One region of the Mesorhizobium sp. 131-3-5 genome, then DNA from elsewhere that is predicted to be linked to it. Evidence: riboswitches for the same ligand, from Rfam matches in the RefSeq annotation. Region 1 holds a riboswitch; each other region holds the start of a gene.

Region 1 (2,859 bases):
GGGCGGCGACCGAAAATGCCAGTCCCTGCAGATCGTAGCCGCCCTCGAGCAGGCTGACGAGCCGGTTGCCGCTGTGGCGCGCGGCGCGCTGCATCAGCTGGCCGGTCGCCCAGTCGAAATCGTCCTCGGTCAGATTGATCTCGGCCAGCGGATCGCGGTGATGCGCGTCGAAACCGGCCGAAATGATGATCAGATCGGGCGCGAAATTGTCGAGCGACGGCAGCACCCGCGACAGGAAGGCATCGCGAAACACCTCACTGCCGGTCTGCGGCGCCAAGGGTGCATTGACGATGTTGCCGGCGCCGGTCTCGGTCTTCGCGCCAGTGCCGGGATAAAGCGGCATCTGGTGCGTCGAGCAATAGAGAACCGAGGGATCGTCCCAGAAAATATCCTGCGTGCCGTTGCCGTGATGGACATCCCAGTCGACGACGGCGACACGCTCGGCGCCATGCTTCTTCTGCGCATAGCGCGCCGCAATCGCCGCCGTGTTGAAGAAGCAGAAGCCCATTGCGGTGGTCTTTTCGGCATGGTGGCCGGGCGGCCTTGCGGCGACGAAGACGTTGTCGGCGCGGCCTGCAAAGACGTCGTCAACAGCGGCGTTGGCCGCGCCGATCGCGGCGATCACCGCCTGCCAGCTCTTCGGGCTGGCGGTGGTGTCGGCATCGATGCGGGCAATACCCTCTTCGGGAATGGCGGCACGCACACGGGCGACGAAATCGGCGGGATGGGCGTAGAGGATGGTGGCCTCGTCGCCCTCCGGCGCTTTGACACGATCGAGCGCGGCAAAAGCCTCGTCGTCGAGCACGCGCTCGATGGCGCGCAGGCGGTCCGGCCGCTCGGGGTGACCGGGCGGTGTGATGTGTTCGAGGAAGATCGGATGCGTGTAGAGACGGGTTGTCATGCTCCCTATCTAGTGCCCCGGCGCCGCGATGGCCATGCATTGCAGCTTGATGGCTGGGGAAAATCGCGCCTGCGTCCATTGGCGTCGCTGCGGGGATTGGCGCGGCCGAGCCTTCGGCGTAAGGTCGCCGCTACTGCCTGGTGCCCGTCGCAAGCGGGAGAATCGGGAACACGGTTGAATTCCGTGGCGTGCCCAACGCTGTGAGGGGGACCGCGCCGGTAAATGCCACTGTCGATGACGGGAAGGCACCGGACGCGGGTTGATCCCAAGCCAGAAGACCGGCCTGGCAGGCATCGTCATCCGCATGGTCAGGCGGACGGCATCAGAGCGACGTGCGTCCGCTTGGATGCACAAAGTGCGCTCTGACGGTGTGGAGCTATTGCAATCGCAAGGGGACGAGCGATGCCGGAACACATGACCGCTGCTATGGGTGATGGATTTGACCAGATGGCGCGCGACGCGGTTTACCGCGCCATGTTCACGCGGCGCGACGTGCGCAGCCATTTCCTGCCCACCGGGCTCGACGACGCGGTGCTGGCGCGGCTTCTGCTTGCCGCCCACCATGCACCGTCGGTCGGCTTCATGCAGCCGTGGAATTTCATCGTCATCCGCGACGCCGCGCGACGGGCTGATGTGCGCGACCTGTTCCTGGCCGCGCGCGAGCAGGAATTGCCTGAAATCGAAGTGGAAAGACAGGCGCTCTACCGCAAGCTCAAGCTTGAAGGCATCTGCGAAAGCGCCCTCAACATCTGCATCACCTGCGACCGCGAGCGCTCAAAAAACTCGCCGCTGGGACGTTGGCACAATCCGGAGATGGATCTCTACAGCACGGTCTGCGCGGTGCAGAATTTCTGGCTGGCCGCGCGTGCCGAAGGCGTCGGCGTCGGCTGGGTCAGCATCATCGAGCCGCAAGCGTTGAAGAGCCTGCTGTCCATTCCCGAGCACGTGACGCCGATCGCATATCTCTGCGTCGGCCGGGTTTCCGAGTTCGCATCCAAACCGGACCTGGAAACGCATGGCTGGGGCCGGCGGCTGCCGCTGCCCGATCTGATCATGAGCGAGACTTTTTGCGGGCAAGGAGAGACGCCACTCAAGTCAGCGGTGGCGCACCTCAACACGGTTGCTGCTGCGCAGGCGAATCCCGCCGATCAGTGCGTCGCGCCGGCCGTGCCCCAGCGCGAGCCGCCAAAGGAGGCCAGCGCCTTGTCCTTCAACTCTCGGAACTTCGACGACGCCTCGGCCAGCCGGGCATCCCAGGCCGGATCAGGCACCTGGCCGGCGATGGTCTTGAAATAGACCTGCATCAGGCAGGCGATGGCGAAGGGCTCGATGAAGGCCGCCTTGAAGGCCCAGGCAAAGACGATGGCGAGCACGAAAGCCCAGCCGGCGAGTTGCCCTGGCATGAGGAAAAGAATGGCGGCGGCCGGGGCCAGCATCAGCAGGAAGATGACGAAGGAGACACCCCACATGATGACCGCCAGCCAGACGGCGTTCTTGATCATGGTCTTGCCGTTCTGGGCGTAGAGCACCACGCCTTGCCGAGCGGTTTCGAACGGTGAGGACGAATTGATGCGGATGTTGTAGCCGAGGATGATCTCGTCGACATAGGTGAGTGACAGGCGGATCACCGTGTTGATGAAGGAGACCAGGCCGCTAAGCCCCGGAATGGGCAGGAAGGCGGCGATGCCGCCGAGCAGGCCGGTGATGGCGCGGATGGCGCCCTTGACCAGCTGGTCGACGACGAAAAGGATGTTGGCCTCGGCGAAGCGCTCGGTCACGACCTGCCTGGCATAGGCGATCTGGTTCTGGCCGTCGGGAACATCCCGGCCATCAATCAGATGGACCATCACGGCGATATGGCCGGCCTTGACGACATAGAGGATGTATTCGCGGATCCAATAGACGGCGATCGAAACCACGCCGAAGCCGACCACCCCGCCCCACAGGGCAAAGGACAT
Region 2 (2,859 bases), 480 kb from region 1:
GCACAGGATGGCGGCCGGATAGCCGGTCAAGGAGGATATGGGCCCGACCGCGGGTTGCGCGGCTTGATGCGCTATCGGCATTGCCTGCATGTCATGTCCTCCCCTTCGATGACGTCTGCCGACGGGGTAACATAGCCTGCGTCGTTGGGTCGTGCATCCGTTTTGAAGGGTGAGGTCGCGTACGCTTTTACTTTGGTATCGGGAGGTCGCGTGTCAGCTTTTCGCGTTGCATAGCCTGGCAGTGGCGGTTGGCAGTCGACCCAAATGTGACATTTAGTTCTGGTCGCGCTCCTGCCAGGATTTGGCATCCCGCCCCAACCGCTTACCTTGCGTTCAACTCCGCCATATAAGCATTCGAAATCCCGGGGGCGCCGCGAATGCTAGACAACTACAACCTCGACCGCTTCGGCGTGATCCACCAGATCGACGCCACGCCGATCACATACGACAAGCAATACATTTCCTATTACGAGGATCTGAGCGACCGGACCATCAAGCTCGGCTATCAGCGGCTTGGCTGGGTGCTGGGGATCACCGGTGAGATACCGCGGTCCGTGTTGGAGATTGGCTATGGCACCGGCACCTTCATTGAGGCCGCCAAGATTACCGGGGTTGCCGACTGTGCCGGCTGCGACATCACCAAATTTCCGCTGCCCGAGGGCGTCCGCTTTGTCGATTGGGACGAGGCGCTCGCCGGCTCGTGGGATCTCGTCGCCATGTTCGACGTGCTCGAGCACATTCCGGATCTGGGTTTCCTCGCCCGCCTTCAGACCCGCCACCTGGCCATCGCCGTCCCTTACTGCCGCTGGCGTGAACTCGGCGCCGATGGCGATGCATGGTTCCGGACGTGGCGCATGCGTCTGCCCAACGAGCACCTGCACCATTTCGACCGTGACTCGCTGGTGGCGCTTCTCGCGCACTACGGCTTCGAATGCGTGACGCTGAATTGCTTTGAAGACGGGATCAGACTGCGGCCAGGCGAAGCGGGTCCAAATATTCTGTCAGGCTTTTTTAGAAAGCTGTAGCGCCGGTTTCCCTCGGCGACCGCGGCCAGGTGTCATGCCTCCTGCCTGGTGACCGCTCGGGCGGCTGAAAACCGAGGTACCGCCGAAGATTTATTGCGCGAGGACAGGGGTTGACATCGTCGAGAAATATCGCTTCAACGTAATGTTATTACATATTCTACGAAGCGCAGCGACATCGCAAAAAACCCATTGCGATGCGATCGATGGAAATCTACGGTGGGTGCGTGATGGTCCCCGCGCCGAAAGGCAAGGGGTGAAAAGGGAACACGGTGAGACCCGCAGAGGTCGAGACCGTGGCTGCCCCCGCAACTGTAAGCGGTGAGCAAGATCCGACGTGCCACTGGCCGGCAAGGCTGGGAAGGCAGGATTGCGCTGAGACCCGCGAGCCAGGAGACCTGCCATCACCGAGTTGACCGGACGGGGTGTGCCGGGAGGAGACGTGGACGTCGGTCTTGTCGTCCGGCTCGCCAGCATCCTTCCGTCGCTAGTTTTGGAAAGTGACGGAAAGTTGGACGGCGCCATCGATCATCGCATCATCGTGTGCACGCTTTGCCGTGACATCCCGACCGGCATCAGGTCGGGCGAAAGCCTGTGTGCCGATCTGCGCTCCCGGCTCGCGGCCTGCCAGGAACCCACTGTGGCGCATGGCTTCACGATCGAAGGCGTCGAATGCATGGCGGGCTGTGCGCGGCCGCTGACCGTGGCCTTCCAGGCGCCAGGCAAGGCTTCCTATCTCTTCGGCTCCATCGACGCCGAGGCCGACGCCGGCGATCTCGTGCGATTTGCCAGGCTTTACGCCTCGCTCGCCGACGGCTGGTGCAATTCCGGACAGCGTCCGCCGCGGCTGGCGGGCAAGACGCTGGCTCGTATTCCCGGACCGGCCAAGTTTGAGGGCAACAGCCGATGACAACGCCGCTTCTCGAAGCCCGCGAACTCTGCGCGACGGCGAATGGCCGCGACCTGGTCCACGCCGTCAGCCTGTCGGTGGCCACAGGCGATCGCCTTGCCGAAGCCAAAAAACTTGTTGCCGGCTGGAAGGCGCAGCTCGCTGATATCACTGCCAAGGTCGGCGGCGCAAAGGGGACGCGGGTGTTCCTTTATGATTCAGGTGAGGACAAGCCGTTCACCGCCGGAAAATTCGCCATTCCGAGCGCCATGATCACGGCGGCGGGCGGCGACAACATCATGGCCGACATGGACACCAGCTGGGGCAACACGGATTGGGAAACCGTGGCGTCGCGCAATCCGCAATTCCTCATCCTGCTCGATTACCAGGATGGCGGCGGCTACAAGAAACTGCTCGACTTCCTCAAGGCGCACCCGGCGATGAAGGAGACGGACGCGGTCAAGAACGAGCGCTTCGTGGCGCTCCGCTATGCCGAACTGACGCCCGGCCCGGCAAACATCGAGGCGATCGGCAAGATCGCCAAGGCGATGCATCCGGAAGCGTTCTGATGCTTCTTGCCCCTGGGCATAAATCCGGAGCGCTTTCAGGGCACAAGGCGTTCGCGCTGGCGATAGTGGCGGGCACGGTAGCGGTCGTCGCCCTCGTGCTGCTGTCGATCGCCTATGGTTCGACACTGATCCCGCTGACCGACGTCATCGCCTCGCTTGGCCATGCCGTCGGATTGAACGAGCACCAGGTGTCTGGCCCGGTCGGCAAGATCGTCGTCGATCTCAGGCTGCCGCGCACGATCCTGGCGGTCTGTGTCGGCGGCGGCCTCGGCATAACAGGCGCCTTGCTGCAGACGGTGACCCGCAACGATCTTGCCGATCCCTTCCTGTTCGGCCTGTCGTCGGGGGCGGCGGCCGGTGCTGTTTCCGTCATAACCGT
Region 3 (2,859 bases), 1.8 Mb from region 1:
GGCATTGTCCGGCACGATGCCTTGCCCGACTTCGTTGGAGACCACGAACCAGGGGCCGCGCGGCCGCGACAGCACATCCGCCAGCCGCCGGCACTCGGCGCCGACGTCGTGATCGGCCAGCATGTGATTGGTCAGCCACAGCGTCAGGCAGTCGATGAGCACCGGCTGGTTGTCCGGCAAGGCCTCGAGCGCGCCGGCAAGGTCGAGCGGCGCGTCGATGGTCGTCCAGCCTTCGCCGCGCCGCGAGCGGTGCAGCGCGATGCGCTCGCGCATTTCGTCGTCATAGCCTTGCGCGGTGGCAATATAGGTCCACGGTGACGGCAACGCCGTCGCCAGGATTTCGGCATGCGCGCTCTTGCCGGAGCGCGCACCGCCGATGATGAAGGTCAGCTTGTTGCGATCAGGCAAAGCTGTCGCGCAGGCTGGTCGCCGTGCCAGTGAAGCGTCCGCGCACCACGCCGACGACGGCGCCGAGGACCAGCCAGAACACCAGATTGGTCAGCGTCACCGCCACCACGAACTGGTGGTGCAGGCCCTCCGGGATCGGCGTCTCGAAGCTGTCGGGCTGCGGCGCGCCGACAATGTGCGGAGCAACGATCAGCGCCACGGCAAGGATGGCCAGCGGTAGCGACTTGCGGAATGCGATCAGGCCGAGCCCGATGGCGGTCGCGATCACGGTTGCCACCCACCAGATCTGGCGCTGCGTCAGGTCGGCGGCCGGCATGGCCGGCAGTTCCGGAGGCAGGCCGAGACCAGGCGCCAGTGTGAAGATGGCAAAGCCGGCCAGACCCCAGAACACCCCCTGGCGCCAATTGCCGATGCCGCCGGCGAATTCCGAAACCGCGACCAAGATCAGCGCGAAGCCGATGCCGGTGACGACATTGGACACCACGTTGAAGGCAAAGCGCTCGAAGCCGCCGGCCGGTGCCCAGCCTTCGTCTTCGGCCGGAGCGGCGGCTGCGGCCGGTGCCGGGGTCGCGGCGCTCATCGAATTTGCCGCCGGTGCGGCCGAACTCATCGCGTTGCCACTGGCGGCCCCAGTCGGCGCCGCGGCATGGTCATGGCTATAGCCGCCTTCGGCCTGTTCGTAGACTTCCGCCTTGAGGATCAGCGGTACGGTGGCATAGGCCTGCATGCAGGCAAGAACGACGCCGGCCACGAGCCCTGCGATCGCCGCGATGAACACGACGTTGCGAAACAGATTCATGATGTCAGATCCTCGTCAGTGGCAGGGAAACGCCATCGAATGCCGGTTGTCATGACCGGCATTGTGGACCGCTTCGATATGCGAGAAGCCGACAAAGCCGATGATGAAGGTGCCGAGCAGTGCGGCGAGCGCCAGCTGCATGAAGCGCGACTGCGAGGAGACGGAGGCGCCGAGGGAGACGGAAGCGGTATTCATATCTTGTCCTTTCACCCTCCACCCGAGGGCCTGTCAGTTTTGCCGTCGTCGGCAGGTCTCCTGGCTCACGGATCAGCGCCCTTCCCCACCTTCCCGAAGACGAACCTTCAGTGGCATATGGAGAGGACTACCGCACACAGTTGCGGGGGCAGCCACGGCATTGGGCAAGAATTTCGCCCGCACCGCATTCCCTCTTGGCTCCAAAACGGAACCGACGACTGCATGACTATAGGGAAAATCGCGACACGCGGCAAACCAAATTCCGCCGGCAAACAGCGCGATTGCGCCATGCCGTTTCCAGGCACGAGAATTGACAATTCTTCCTGCCGGGTGTCGGCTGGCCGCTTCACAGGAAGCCAGCCATGCAGCCCACTGCCAGCGAGCGCGCCCCTTACAATGGCCTGACCCAGGCCGAACCGACCCTGCCCTCATCGGCCTATTGGGATGGTGAGAACTACCAGCGCGACCTCGATGCCATTTGGTACAAGAACTGGCTGCTCATCTGCCGCGAGGCCGATCTGGCCCAGCCGCTGGCCTTCCGCCGATTCCGCATCGGCACGCAGGACATCGTCGTGCTGCGCGACGACACCGGCGAGCTGCGCGCCTTCCACAACACCTGCCGCCACCGCGGCTCGCAGCTTTGCCAGGAGAGCGAGGGCCGGCTGAAGGCGCGACTGATCACTTGCCCCTACCACGCCTGGTCCTATTCGCTGCGCGGCGACCTCGTGCGCGTGCCGTCGAAATCCTTGCCCGATGGCTTCGACAAGGCCGACCATCCGCTCTACCGCGTCGCGCTCTCGGTGTGGCGCGGTTTCGTGTTCATCAATCTGCAGGAGGATGCGGCGGGCTCAGCGCAGGCATCCTTCGACCCGGCCTCCGGCAATCTCGGCAACTGGCCGCTGGAAACGCTGGTATCAGGCCATGTGCTGCGCAAGGTAATGCATTGCAACTGGAAGATCTTTTGGGAAAACTTCAACGAGTGCCTGCACTGCCCGGGCGTCCACAAGGACCTCTCGCGGCTGGTGCCGATCTATGGCCGCGGCCAGGCACGACGATCCCGAATGGATGCGCCATGCCGACAATGACGCACCGGAATTTTCCGGCGGCCTGCGCGCCGGCGCCGAGACCTGGTCGCGCGACGGCCAGGCGCACGGGCCGGTCTTCTCCGGATTGACGCCAGCCGAACGCGCCGCCGGCCAGACCTACGCCACCAGCCTGCCCTCGATGTTCATCGTCGGTCATGTCGACTATGTCAGGACCGTGCGCCTGGTGCCGCTCGGCCCGGAAGAGACCGAACTTGTCGCCGAGTGGCTGTTCGCGCCCGAGGCGCTGGCCGCGACCGATATCGACAACATCGTCGCCTTCGGCACACAGGTGCTGGAAGAGGACGCCGCCATCTGCGAGGTCAACCAGAGGGGCCTGCGCTCGATGCGCCACCAGGCCGGCGTGCTCATGCC
Region 4 (2,859 bases), on a different replicon from region 1:
TGTTCGGTTTGCCGGACGAACAGCGCGAAGAGATCGTCGCGCTCACCTACAGCCTGGCCAACACCTCCGCCACAGGCGAAGAGGTGCGACAGACGCGGCAGCGCATCCCGGAGTTCTTCCGTCGCCTGATCGCGCTCAAGCGGGGCCAGCTCGGCGATGATCTGGCTTCGGCCCTGATCGTCGCGCGTGACAAAGGCGAGCTCGTTTCCGACACCGAGCTCATCGACATGCTGTTCATGGTGCTGTCTGCGGGCTTCGTGACCACCGCCGGCGTCATCGGCAACGGCGTGCTGGCATTGCTGACGCATCCGCAGCAACTGCACTTGGTGCGCAGCGGCCAAGTTCCGTGGTCACAGGCGATCGAGGAGATCCTGCGCTGGGGCAGCTCAGCGGCCAATCTGCCGTTCCGCTATGCCACCCAGGACGTGGAGATCGACGGATGCCTGGTCCGCCGCGGCGATGCCGTCCTGATGGCGTTCCATGCGGCGAACCGGGACGAAAAGGCCTTCGGCCCCGGCGCCAACAGGTTCGATGTCACCCGGCGGCACAACCCGCATTTGTCATTCGGCGAGGGGCCGCATGCCTGCCTGGGCGCTGCGCTGGCGCGCCTGGAATTGCGCTGCGCCTTCCCCGCGCTGTTCGGGCGGCTGGAGGATCTGGCGCTGACCATCGCTGCGGAGGACGTCGTCTACATGCCGTCTTACGTCATTCGCTGCCCGCAGCGCCTGCCGGTCAGCTTCCGCCCTTCCGTCGCTTAGAGAGTGCGGCATTCACCCCGGATTCGGTGATTCTCGGTTCGCCGGGGTGGCTGGTCTCGCACGAGGGGGGCGAGCATGCCCGGTTACGCACGATCGTGGCGCCGGCCTTCAGCAATCGCAGGGTGAAGCTGCTCGCGCAGCAGGTCGAGGCGATCGCCGCGCAGTTGTTCGAGACGCTGGCGGCCCAGCCCCAGTCCGCCGACCTGAGGCGCCACCTCTCCTTTCCGCTTCCGGACATGGCTATCAGCGTGCTGATGGGCGAGTGCGCAAGGACGCTGAGCGAAGCCGAGCGGAAACAAGTACCGGGATTCCCGGCTGACCGTGACGACCTGGCCCGACTTTACGCCCTTTGAGCCCGGCGACCTCGATCTGATCCGGCGTCGCCGATGGAGACAAGGATCTCTCCGAGCCTGCACTGATAAGAGGCGGCATCGTAAGCGGCTTTGGGCGAAAGAGACCGATCAGCGCAAGGGCATTATTCGCATCATCACATAAACATCTCGTTATATGTATTGACAAGGAGCGAAGCTGCTGTGATTGTGCGCATGTCGTGGTTCTCCGCGCGGCACTGCTGTAGCGGAGCTAAGAGGGAAGCCGGTGCGATGCCGGCGCTGCCCCCGCAACTGTTAGCGGCGAGCCAAGCCCATTGGTGTCACTGAGGCGAACGGCCTCGGGAAGACGGGCAGAGGCTTTGACCCGCGAGCCAGGAGACCTGCCACGACGAACAACGTCCACGGGCGGGGTGTCTCGGTGGCCGCGGTAGCCTGGCTTCGTGCCGCCTGCTCGCGCGTTCCTTGTCCCCACGCCCCAACCATCGGGGTATGGCATGACTGTCTCTCAACAAATTCCAGTGGCAACGCTCGGCGTGCCGCGTATCGGTCGACGGCGGGAACTCAAATTCGCGCTTGAAAGCTACTGGTCCGGAAAATCTCCCGCTGCCGACCTGCTCGCGACGGGGAAGGCGCTACGCGCCGCCAGCTGGAGGGAGCAGCACGATCGCGGCGTGTCGAAAATCCCGTCCAACGATTTCTCGCTTTATGACCATGTGCTCGACACCGTCGCCATGGTCGGCGCCGTGCCGGCACGATACACCTGGACTGACGGCGAGGTCCCACTCGATACCTATTTCGCAATGGCGCGCGGCAACCAAGATCAGGCCGCTGATTGCGGACATGCCGGTGACGAGCATGCGGCCAACGGGCATGGCCTTGCCGCGATGGAAATGACCAAATGGTTCGACACCAACTATCACTACATTGTGCCGGAACTTACCGACGATCAGAGCTTTGCCCTCTCGTCGGCGAAACCGGTCGATCATTTCCTCGAGGCCAAGGCGCTCGGCATCCACACGCGCCCGGTCCTGCTTGGACCGGTTACCTTTCTCAAGTTGGCGAAGTCACCTGAGGAAGGTTTCAACCCTGTCGCGCTCCTGCCACGGCTGCTGCCCGTCTACGAGGAGCTCCTGCGGAGGCTGAAGCTCGCGGGAGCCGATTGGGTGCAGATCGATGAGCCGGCGCTCGTGGTCGATCTGGTTCCCAACGAACGGGATGCGCTCCAATTCGCCTACTGCCGGCTGTCAAAAGCAGCACCGGAGTTGAAGATCATGGTCGCTACCTATTTCGGATCGCTGGGAGACAATCTCGAGACCGCAATTTCTCTGCCCGTGGCGGGACTGCACGTCGATCTCGTGCGCGCTCCAGAGCAGTTGGAGACCGTCGGCCGGCTCGCGCAGAAGGAACTTGTGCTCTCGCTCGGACTGATCGACGGCCGCAACGTCTGGCGTGCGAACTTGCCTGCCATACTTGACCGCACCAAGCCGATCGTCGCCGGCTGGCCGCTGGACCGCGTGGAGATTGCCCCGTCCTGCTCGATGCTGCATGTGCCGATCGACCTGGACATGGAGACGGCACTCGATGCGGATGTGAAGTCGTGGCTCGCCTTCGCGGCGCAAAAGACCGGCGAGCTGGTCGTGCTCGCCCGTGCCCTGGCCGAAGGCCGGGACGCGGTCGCCGCCGAACTGGAGGCGTCGGCTGAGGCTGCCGCCGTTCGCGCGACATCCGCGAAGGTGCATGATCCGCTCGTCGAAGGCCGGGTCGCCAGC

The links. Region 1 has a riboswitch for cobalamin ahead of bluB (5,6-dimethylbenzimidazole synthase). Riboswitches for the same ligand answer to the same signal wherever they lie in the genome.
Region 2: linked by a shared signal. The riboswitch ahead of JG747_RS24785 (DUF1636 family protein) and the one ahead of bluB (5,6-dimethylbenzimidazole synthase) in region 1 are both predicted to bind cobalamin.
Region 3: linked by a shared signal. The riboswitch ahead of JG747_RS18150 (CbtB domain-containing protein) and the one ahead of bluB (5,6-dimethylbenzimidazole synthase) in region 1 are both predicted to bind cobalamin.
Region 4: linked by a shared signal. The riboswitch ahead of metE (5-methyltetrahydropteroyltriglutamate--homocysteine S-methyltransferase) and the one ahead of bluB (5,6-dimethylbenzimidazole synthase) in region 1 are both predicted to bind cobalamin.

Annotation. Positions count from the first base shown of each region.
Region 1 is NZ_AP023254.1:5,530,396-5,533,254, forward strand. It holds gene JG747_RS27185 (histone deacetylase family protein) at 1-901, opposite strand, end outside; cobalamin riboswitch at 1,023-1,202, shown strand; partial or broken gene bluB (5,6-dimethylbenzimidazole synthase) at 1,376-1,882, shown strand; gene JG747_RS27195 (hypothetical protein) at 2,050-2,859, opposite strand, start outside.
Region 2 is NZ_AP023254.1:5,046,447-5,049,305, reverse strand. It holds gene JG747_RS24795 (DMT family transporter) at 1-90, opposite strand, end outside; gene JG747_RS24790 (class I SAM-dependent methyltransferase) at 411-1,025, shown strand; cobalamin riboswitch at 1,237-1,442, shown strand; gene JG747_RS24785 (DUF1636 family protein) at 1,534-1,932, shown strand; partial or broken gene JG747_RS24775 (ABC transporter substrate-binding protein) at 2,034-2,480, shown strand; gene JG747_RS24770 (FecCD family ABC transporter permease) at 2,480-2,859, shown strand, end outside.
Region 3 is NZ_AP023254.1:3,714,253-3,717,111, reverse strand. It holds gene cobU (bifunctional adenosylcobinamide kinase/adenosylcobinamide-phosphate guanylyltransferase) at 1-408, opposite strand, end outside; gene JG747_RS18155 (CbtA family protein) at 401-1,207, opposite strand; gene JG747_RS18150 (CbtB domain-containing protein) at 1,223-1,402, opposite strand; cobalamin riboswitch at 1,436-1,633, opposite strand; gene JG747_RS37560 (aromatic ring-hydroxylating oxygenase subunit alpha) at 1,765-2,487, shown strand; gene JG747_RS37555 (SRPBCC family protein) at 2,435-2,859, shown strand, end outside.
Region 4 is NZ_AP023255.1:407,418-410,276, reverse strand. It holds gene JG747_RS34460 (cytochrome P450 family protein) at 1-758, shown strand, start outside; partial or broken gene JG747_RS34455 (cytochrome P450) at 725-1,018, shown strand; cobalamin riboswitch at 1,293-1,492, shown strand; gene metE (5-methyltetrahydropteroyltriglutamate--homocysteine S-methyltransferase) at 1,609-2,859, shown strand, end outside.